One region of the Acidovorax facilis genome, then DNA from elsewhere that is predicted to be linked to it. Evidence: predicted binding sites of a transcription regulator. Region 1 holds the regulator's gene; each other region holds the start of a gene.
The links. The regulator FNR, encoded in region 1, switches genes on or off when oxygen is low (the NO sensors DNR and NnrR bind a similar motif). The targets are predictions, from matches to a motif close to TTGATNNNNATCAA.
Positions count from the first base shown of each region.

Region 2: cyoA (ubiquinol oxidase subunit II) is a predicted target of FNR. The motif match lies at 2,159-2,172, and genes of this name have one in related genera.
Region 3: ubiM (5-demethoxyubiquinol-8 5-hydroxylase UbiM) is a predicted target of FNR. The motif match lies at 2,004-2,017, and genes of this name have one in related genera.

Region 1 is NZ_CP192460.1:2,582,719-2,585,989, reverse strand. It holds gene ccoG (cytochrome c oxidase accessory protein CcoG) at 1-345, shown strand, start outside; gene ACQ4MJ_RS11695 (FixH family protein) at 419-700, shown strand; gene ACQ4MJ_RS11690 (hypothetical protein) at 752-1,045, shown strand; gene fnr (fumarate/nitrate reduction transcriptional regulator Fnr) at 1,114-1,836, opposite strand; gene hemN (oxygen-independent coproporphyrinogen III oxidase) at 2,024-3,271, shown strand, end outside.
Region 2 is NZ_CP192460.1:2,861,628-2,864,898, reverse strand. It holds gene cyoB (cytochrome o ubiquinol oxidase subunit I) at 1-890, opposite strand, end outside; gene cyoA (ubiquinol oxidase subunit II) at 915-1,979, opposite strand; gene ACQ4MJ_RS13120 (MFS transporter) at 2,227-3,271, shown strand, end outside.
Region 3 is NZ_CP192460.1:4,492,838-4,496,108, reverse strand. It holds gene ACQ4MJ_RS20605 (class I SAM-dependent methyltransferase) at 1-602, shown strand, start outside; gene ubiM (5-demethoxyubiquinol-8 5-hydroxylase UbiM) at 637-1,914, opposite strand; gene ACQ4MJ_RS20595 (hypothetical protein) at 2,107-2,523, opposite strand; gene ACQ4MJ_RS20590 (AraC family transcriptional regulator) at 2,658-3,271, opposite strand, start outside.

The DNA of each region.
Region 1 (3,271 bases):
CTTGTCACACGCACGCCTTTGAAGGTGGATGTGGTGCGTGATCGGGCGGCGCTGTCGCGCATCGTGGCGGGTGGAAAGCTGGAGAACATCTACCGCCTGCAGATCATGAACGCCACTGAAGGCCCCCAGCGCTATCGCATCAGTGTGCGTGGCCTTGAAGGGCTGGAAGTCGCTTCTGATGCCGAGGTGGACATCGGTGCGGCGGAGTCCCGGTGGGTGGCCGTCCGTCTGCAGATACCGTATGGATCAGCCCCTTCGGGATCACATGCCGTGCAGTTCGATGTGCAAGCCTTGGGCGCGGACGCCCATGTGAGCGAGAAATCCGTGTTTCTGGTGCCGCGATAACGCAGCGAGCGACCCGGTGCAAGACCTTCGCGGGTCTTGCTTTGAGCAAGATAATTTTTGAGGAGTAAGCACCATGCCATCCAGTTCCGCCCTCGGCACTGCCCCTTCTGCCGCTGCACCCTGGTGGAGGTTTGGCCATGTGTGGCTGATCATCGCCGGTCCCGTGATCGTGATCATTGCAGGGTTTGTGACCCTGTGGCTCGCGATATCGCGCCCCGACCCTGTGGTCGCGGAAGATTATTACCGCCAGGGCATCGAGATCAACAAGACACTGGCCACCCCAGAAAAAAGCCTGTTGCCAGCCATGAAGGGCCGCAACCACGCTGCCACCCCGGTCCAGGACCAGCCGCGCTGAACCCACCTGGCCGGGCAGTATGCCTGCACGGCCTTACCAGGAGACAAACCAATGTGGATGCAACGCGTGATGTGGATTGCCTGGCCGGCTTTTTTGATGGCCGGTGTGATGGAAATGCTGGTTTTTGCGATGGTGGATCCGCAAGACCTGCACTGGTTTGGGCAGCCGTTGGCATTGTCACGGCAGGGCGTGTACACGCTGGCCTTTTTTGCGTTCTGGATGATCACGATGGCATCCAGCGCGTTGACCACGCTGCTGGCCATGTCACCGTTTGAACTTAACCGTTGCCCGGTTCCCGAAGGCGAGCGTCCCGATGACTGCCGCAAGACATCATCGTGCCCTTGAGCGGTAGTGCCACCTATTGGCAAAGGTCAATGTGGTAAAGACTGCCAGGATGGCAGACGACAGCAGGTTCAGTGGCAGGCTTGCTGGTTGTTCACGATGCGCTTGAGGGCCTCGGTCTCCAGGATGCGCACATGGCGCTGCTTGACCTCGACAATGCCTTCTTCCACGAACTTGGAGAAGGTGCGGCTCACGGTTTCGAGCTTGAGGCCCAGGTAGCTACCGATCTCTTCGCGGGTCATGCGCAGCACGAGCTCGGACTGCGAGAACCCCCGGGCGTGCAGGCGCTGAACCAGGTTGAGCAGGAACGCGGCCAGGCGCTCCTCAGCGCGCATGCTGCCCAGGAGCAGCATCACGCCATGCTCGCGGACAATCTCGCGGCTCATGATCTTGTGCACATGGTGCTGCAAGGCGGTGACTTCGCGGGACAGCTCTTCGATGCGGTCAAACGGCATGACGCAGACTTCCGCGTCTTCCAGGGCCACTGCATCGCAGGTGTGGTGGTCATTCACGATGCCATCAAGGCCGATGATCTCGCCTGCCATCTGAAAACCCGTGACCTGGTCACGCCCGTCTTCGGTGGCTACACATGTTTTGAAGAAGCCGGTTCGAATGGCATAGAGCGAGGTGAAGGATTCGCCGTTGCGGAAAAGGGTTCCACCGCGTTTGATCTTGCGGCGAACGGCAACGACCTCGTCAATGCGTTGCAGCTGTTCCTCGCTCAGCCCCACCGGCATGCACAGCTCGCGCAGGTTGCAGTTGGAGCAGGCGACTTTGATGGTGAGCGGGTTCATAGGAACAGAGGCTGGGTAAGGTTTGAGCATATCGCCCCATATGCCTAACAGGCTGGGCCTTTGGGTGCGGGTGGGCGACTGATGTGCATCAAATTGTCGCTCTTCGTCCCGGCCCATCACTTGATGCAGGTCAAGGACATGGAGTGCAGCTTACGGCACAGTCGAAGTGTACGCAAGGAATTTGCCCATGACCGCTGTTTCGCCCGAGCTGCTGCGCCGTTTCGACGTGCCAGGGCCCCGTTATACCTCTTACCCAACAGCTGACCGTTTCGTCGAGGCCTTTGGGCAGGACGACTACGCGCTTGCCTTGGAGCAGCGCAGGCTGGGCTCCATGACGAAGGCCTTGCCGCTGTCTTTGTACGTGCACATCCCCTTTTGCGAGTCCCTTTGTTACTACTGCGCATGCAACAAGATCATCACCAAACACCATGATCGGGCAGAGGTGTATTTGCGGTATTTGAGCCGCGAGATTGACTTGCACACAGCACACTGCGGCACGGGGCAGGTGGTGAGTCAGCTTCACCTGGGTGGTGGCACGCCCACTTTTCTATCGGACGAGGGCTTGCGGGAGCTGATGGGCATGCTCAAACGCAGCTTTTCGTTGGCGCCGGGCGGGGAGTATTCGATTGAGGTGGACCCTCGCACCGTCAATGCGGACCGCCTTGCAGTTCTGGCGGAACTGGGGTTCAACCGACTGAGCTTTGGGGTGCAGGATTTCGATCCCGAGGTTCAAAAGGCCGTTCACCGCATACAGCCTGCCGAGCAGGTGTTTTCGCTGGTGGAGTCCGCACGTTCGCTGGGTTTTGAATCCATCAATGTGGATTTGATCTACGGCCTGCCTCGTCAGACGCCAGAGTCGTTTGACCGCACGCTGGCCCAGGTTACGCAGCTGCGGCCTGACCGTATCGCGTTGTACGCGTATGCCCATCTGCCAGAACGTTTCAAGCCTCAGCGCCGTATTGTTTCGGCCGAGTTGCCAGCGGCTGCAGGCAAGGTGTCGATGCTCTCCCGCTCGCTGGACGCCTTCATGGATGCAGGGTACGTGTATGTGGGCATGGACCACTTTGCATTGCCTGAGGATGCATTGGCAGTCGCCAAGCGCCAGGGGCGTCTGCACCGCAATTTCCAGGGCTACAGTACGCAACCTGATTGCGACCTGATCGGCCTGGGGGTGTCTGCGATTGGCCGGGTCGGAGCCACCTACAGCCAAAATGCCAAGACCCTGGATGAGTATTACGATTTTCTGAATCAGGGGCGCCTGCCCGTCGTTCGTGGGTTGGCCCTGACGCGCGACGATCTCGTGCGCCGCGCGGTCATCATGGCCCTGATGTGCCAAGGCGAGCTGTTGTTTGAGCCCATGGAGCAAGCGTGGTTGATCGACTTTCGCCACTACTTCTCTGCCGAGCTGGCGCAACTGGAAACCATGGCCGAGCAG
Region 2 (3,271 bases), 280 kb from region 1:
TCGGGGTGGCCCCAGATCCAGATCAGGTTCACGTACAGCATGGGGTTGCCGCCCAAGTCGTTCGTGAAGAAGTTGGTGCCCGCATAGCGGTCGAGCGACATCAGCACCAGCGCAGCCGTCAGCACGGGGAAGGACGCCACGATGAGCGCGTTGGTGCACAGGGCCGTCCAGGTGAAGACGGGCATGCGCATCAGGTTCATGCCGGGGGCGCGCATCTTGATGATGGTCACGATCAGGTTGATGCCTGACAGCGTTGTGCCGACCCCCGCGATCTGCAGCGCCCAGATGTAGTAATCGAGCCCCACGCCCGGGTTTTGCGCCCCCAGGTTGGAGAGCGCCAGCCAGCCCGCGGTGGAGAACTCGCCCAGGAACAGCGACACCATCACCAGAACGGCACCGGCGGTGGTCATCCAGAAGCTGAAGTTGTTCAGGAACGGGAAGGACACGTCGCGCGCGCCAATCTGCAGCGGCACCAGGTAGTTCATCAGGCCCGTGACCAGCGGCATCGCCACGAAGAAGATCATGATCACGCCGTGGGCGGTGAAGATCTGGTCGTAGTGGTGCGGTGGCAGGTAGCCCATGTTGTCGCCAAAGGCCATGGCCTGCTGCAGGCGCATCATCACGGCGTCGGCAAAGCCGCGCAGCAGCATCACCAGGCCCAGGATCATGTACATGATGCCGATGCGCTTGTGGTCAATGCTGCAGATCCAGTCACGCCAGAGCGTGCCCCAGAGCTTGAATTTGGTGATGGCGGCCATCACGGCCAGGCCACCGAGCAGGGTGGCGATGAAGGTCCACAGCACGATGGGCTCGTGCGCCATCGGTATGGAGTCCCAGGTGATTCGGCCCAGGGCCCAATGCGGTTCGGTTACAACGGGTGAGGTGGACATGTTCGTCAGTCTCTTATGCGCAGATCATTGGCGGGAGAGGGTGCGGTCGTAGACCGTGGCGTGGCGCGCTTCGAGTGCTGCCACCACCTGGGCGGCGTTGTCCACGGTGCAGACGTCCTGGGGCAGGTTCAGGCCCTGGGCCTTCATGAAGGCCTCGCCACCGCGCTCGTCGATGGACATCATGTGGTGCATGCACATCTTGCCGTCCTCGACGCAGCGGTTCAGCACCTTGTCGTACAGGCCGTCTTCCACGCTGGCGAAACGCTGCACGGGGTCGCGCTCGCTGGGCTTGACCAGATCCAGGTAGGCCTGGCGCGTGAGGGGCTTGCCTTCGGACTTGTTCTTGGCCACCCACTGCTCAAAGTCGCCCTGGCTCAGGCCATGGAACTTGAACGTCATGCCCGAGAAGCCGGAGCCGCTGTAGTGCGAGGACATGCCCTTGTACACGCCGGGCTGGTTGATCACGGCGTTCAGCTCGGTCTGCATGCCGGGCATCGCGTAGATCATCCCGGCCAGGTCCGGCACGTAGAACGCGTTCATCGTGGACGTGGCCGTGAGCTTGAACAGAATGGGGCGGTCCACCGGCGCAGCCAGTTCATTCACGGTGGCAATGCCCAGTTCGGGGTAGAAGAACAGCCACTTCCAGTCCATGGCAACCACCTGCACTTCCATGGGGGTGGATTGGGCGTCCAGCGGTTTGCTGGCCGAGATGCGGTCCAGCGGGCGGTAGGGGTCGAGCTTGTGGGTGCCGATCCAGGTCAGGGCGCCGAGGGCGATGACGATCAAGAGCGGCACGGTCCAGATCACCAGCTCCAGCGTGGTGGAGTGGTGCCAGTCGGGATCGTAGTCGGCCTCGGTGTTGGCAGTGTTGTTCTGGCGGTACTTCCAGGCAAACCACAGGGTGAGGGCAATCACCGGAACGATGATGATCAGCATCAGCAGCGTGGCCTGGATGACCATGTGGCCTTGCTGGGCCGCGATGTCGCCGGCGGGGTTGAGGACGACCGCCTTGCTGCAGCCAGCCAGGCTGCCCAGAGCGGCCATGGCGGCGAGCCAGACAGGCACGCGAGGTAAAGGTAGTTTGGACATGTGACAGGCGCAACCAAGGCGTTTAAGGGTAAACGCGGATAACGAAGTGCCGTCGAATGTAATAGCGCTAGCTTTTTTGTACATTGGACATTTTGTCCAAGGTCAAAGTAATGCGCCCCACTTTGGTGCATTTCCGGCCCCTGCGGTGTTGTCCTGCACACGGCATAGTGAAACCGCACTTGTCCCAGATCAAACTTGCGTGTAGAACCAGAATGTCTTATCCAAACAACGACAAGGAGCCCTGTTCATGAGCAGCCCCGCCTCTGCCACTTACCCTGCGGCCGGCTTTGAAGAAAGCCCCGCCTCTCTCTCGCGGGCTGATACGCATGAAGACGTGACCCCCAGCGAAATTGCTGTGGGCGTGATCATCGGACGCTCGTCCGAGTATTTCGACTTCTTCGTTTTCGGGATCGCCTGCGTTCTCGTCTTCCCGTCCTTCCTCTTTCCATTCCTCTCGCGCCTGGATGGCACGCTGATGGCGTTTGCGCTGCTGGCGGTCGCTTTTGTCGTGCGCCCGGTGGGCACGGCCATTTCCATGGCCATCCAGCGGCGCTGGGGCCGGGGCACCAAGCTGACCATTGCACTGTTCCTGCTGGGCGTGTGCACGGTGGGGATGGCGTTCTTGCCGGGCTACAAGGACGCGGGCCTGACTGCCGTGGTGGCGCTGCTGATCCTGCGCATTGGCCAGGGTCTGGCGCTCGGCGGTTCGTGGGACGGCCTGCCGTCGCTGCTGGCCATGTCGGCGCCCAAGGAACGGCGGGGCTGGTTTGCCATGATCGGGCAATTGGGCGCGCCTGTCGGGTTTGTGCTGGCGGCGGGTCTGTTTGCCTATCTGTACAGCAGCCTCAGCGTGCAGGAATTTCTGGCCTGGGGCTGGCGCTATCCCTTCTTCGTGGCCTTTGCCGTGAACGTGGTGGCCCTGTTTGCCCGCCTGCGCCTGGTGGTGGGGCAGTCATACGCCGAGCTGCTGCAAGAGCGTGAACTGCAGCCCGTGCCTGTGAGCCGTGTGATACGTGACGAAGGCAGCAATGTGGTACTGGGTGCTTTTGCCGCGCTGGCCAGCTTTGCGCTGTTCCACCTGGTCACGGTGTTCCCGCTGTCTTGGATCACGCTGTATTCGGACCAGCCGGTGACCCAGATTCTGGGCGTGCAGATCGTAGGCGCCTTCCTGGCAGCGGGGGCCATCATGGTGTCTGGCTGGCTGTCGGACCACCTGGGCCGCCGCAAGCTGCTGGGCGGCATGGCGGTGTTGATCGGCGTGTTCAGCTTCATGGCCCCCGTGCTGCTCAACT
Region 3 (3,271 bases), 1.9 Mb from region 1:
CGAAGGCTGGCGGCGTGAGCCTGGGCTGTGGCCTGTCGCACCACTTTCAGTGGCTCGATACGGGCGCCAACCAGTGGCTCGATGCTGATCTGCCCGAGGTCATGGACCTGCGCCGCGAGCTGCTGCCGGTGCGCTGCCCGCGCACGCGCCATGCCACGGTGGACATCACGCAGCCTGGCTGGTGGCAGCGGCTGGGGCTGCCTAAGGAGGAAGGGGAAGGCGACGGTGCGGGCGTGCAGCCGGTGTTCATCGTCTGCGAAGGGGTGCTCATGTACCTGCAGCCCGCGCAGGTGCAGGCCGTGCTGCGCGAGTTTGCGCAGTGCGCGCCGGAAGGCTCGCGCCTGGTGATTGATGTCATGACACACCGTGCCGTGGGCCGCGCGGCGCAGCACGCCAGCGTGGGACCCACGGGGGCGGAGTTCCACTGGGGCGTGGGCAGCATGGACGAGCTGGCCGCCGCACACCCGCGCCTGGCGCTGCTGCGCCAGCAGAGCGTGTCGGAGTGTTATGGCTGGCCGGGTGTGGTGCTGGAAACGTTGTGGTGGCCGTGGCTGGGGGCGCCGCTGTATGGCATGGCGACTCTCGGCGTGGACGGCGCGTAAAGCTGCTCGCCGGTGGCTGCTTGGCAGCACGCTCCTAGGAGCGCGCCAGCTGCGCCCACACCGGCGTCTTGCCCGTCAGCTGCCCCACGATGGCGGCCTGCAGCGGCGGCAGCCGCCGCGCGCCCTGCAGCACCAGCTGCCGCAGCAGGCGCGGCACGGGGCGCGTGTCGGTATACAGCCGCACGATGGCATTGGTGCCCTCGTACATCGGCCATGCGTGGCGGTGGTGCGCCCGCGCATAGGTGGCCAGGGCTTCGCCATTGCCGATGTCGTGGCCCTGGCTGCGGGCCGCCACCACGGCGGCTGTCAGGCGTTCCACACCGGCCAGACCCAGGTTGTAGCCATGCGCCGTCACGGGGTGCATGCCCACAGCGGCGTCGCCCAGCAGCGCGCAGCGGTGGTCTGCAAAACGCTGTGCATACACGGCCACCAGCGGGTAGGCGTGGCGTTCGCCCTCCAGCTGCAAAGGCCCCAGGCGGTCGCCCAGCTGGGCCTGCACCGTAGCGGCGAAGGCCTGCGGGCTCTGGGCCATCAGCGCACCTGCGTCGGCAGTGCCCGCCGTGACCACCACCGAGCACAGCGCATGCCCCTCTTGGGGGTCATTGGGCAAGGGCAGCACCGCCAGCGTGCGTTCATAGCCAAAACACTCGTGCGCCACGCCGCCATGGGGTTGGGCATGGCGCATGCGGCAAACGATCACGGTGCGGCCAAAGTCCGTCATGCGTGCGCCAATGCCCAGCTGCCGCCGCGTGGCCGAGAAGCGACTGTCCGCCGCCACCAGCAGCGGGGCCTGCAGACGCTGTGGCGATGGCGCAGGGCCATCGCTGGGGGCAACGGCGGAAGCCTGGGGCAAGTACTCCAGCTCGGCATGGGTGGACTGCGTGGCCACGCGCACCACCTGGGCGCCGGTCACGATGCGGACACCCGGTGTGCGTGCCGCCACGGCATAGGCCGTGCGGCGCAGTGCGTGGTTGGGCACGATGAAGCCCAGAGCCTCCAGCCCCGTACCCTGGGTGCCCAGCTGCAGGGCGCTGCGCTGGCCCAGCGGGCCGTCGTGCACCTGCGCTTCGCGGATGGTGCCCACCTCGTGGGGCGCCAGGCCGGCCCAGGTGCCTAGCCGCTGTAGCGTGGCCACGCTGGGGTGGGTGAGCGCGATCTCGCGGCCATCGGGCGCGGGGTGGGCCAGCGTGGCCTCAGACTGCTGTTCGACCACGGTGGTGGTGAACCCGGCCTGCGCCAGGGAAATGGCCAGCGACAGGCCCGCAGGGCCCGCGCCGACGATGAGAACGTCGCTGTGTGAGGAGGAGGTCATGGCAAGAAGACCGGGCGAAGCAGCCCGGCATCCACCCTGCAACCGTGGGGTGGGGCTTGCCATTGTGGGCGGGCACTCCGCGCGGCGGTTTGCCCTGCATCAAGGCAGTGTGCCTGAATGCTATAAATTAAATAGCTAAAAAATGATACGGGATAAGCGCTAGGGCCTTAAAACATCAAAAATTATGGTGCGTTACGAGCGTGCCGGTTTGCGCGCGCCCTTGGCGGGCTTCTTGCGGGCGCCACCCGCTGGCTTGCCGCGCAGGTGCAGCCCCCAGGTGACCAGCACCCACAGGTACGCCGCCAGCACGCTGTAGGCCGCCATGGCGGCCAGCGACAGCGGTGGTGCGGCGATGGAGCGCGGGCTGGCCATGGTCTCCAGCAGCTGGCGTGTGCCCGTGCCCAGCACCGGCATGGCCGCGCTGCCCGAACGTGCCATGCGTGCCGCCATGAAGATGAAGAACTCCATCAGCAACGCACCGATGACCCAGCAGGCCAGCAGGGCCAGTAGCTGCGCAAACGCCCTGCGGTCGCCCTTGGCCAGGAAGTAGATGGCCGACACCAGCACCAGGGCGGGCAGCAGCAGGGCCAGGGCAGGCCAGGCGGACATGAGGAGATGCATCGGAAGAAGGTGGGGGCGGATCGGAGAGTGTGTCGGGCAGCGCCAGGGCTGCGGACTGCGAATGATAGAGGAGGCTCCCGGCACCCAGTGCCGCCCCAGGGCAGGGTCTGCCTGTACGGGGGCTATGGGTGCGTGTCGCCGCGCTGTCCCTGGCGGAAGGTGTTCGGTGTGCAGCCCAGCAGCGTGCGGAACGAGGCGATATACGCGGCGGGGCTCTCGAACTGCAGGGCGTGTGCGATGCCCTTGACCGGGCGGCCCGAGGCCAGCAGATCGAGCGAGGCAATGATGCGCGCACGCTGGCGCCAGGCGCGAAAGCTCAGGCCCGCTTCCGCCGTGAAGCGCCGGGTGAAGGTGCGGTCGGACATCGCGGCCTCGGCCGCGAGTTCGTGCAGCGAGAGCTGCCACTGGTGGGCCTGCAGCAACAGCGCGAGCGCGCGCCGCAGCCCTTCGCTGGCAGGCATCGGCAGGTGGGTGGGCAGGCAGGGCGTGTGCTGCAGCGTATGCAGCAGCAGGGACACCATCAACTGCCGCGTGGGGTGGTCGAACCCGCCGTTGAAGAGCCCCAGCACCAGCTGCTGGATCAGCGGCGACGCGATCACTGCGTGCACCTCGTCCCGGCGCGCAAACGATGCGCACTGCGCCACCAGCGCCGGCTGGCAGTACACCGTGCGCAGGTCGGTGGCGGAGAGGATTTCGATCGCATGGGCGTGGTGCGGGGGCACCCACAGCGCCCGCT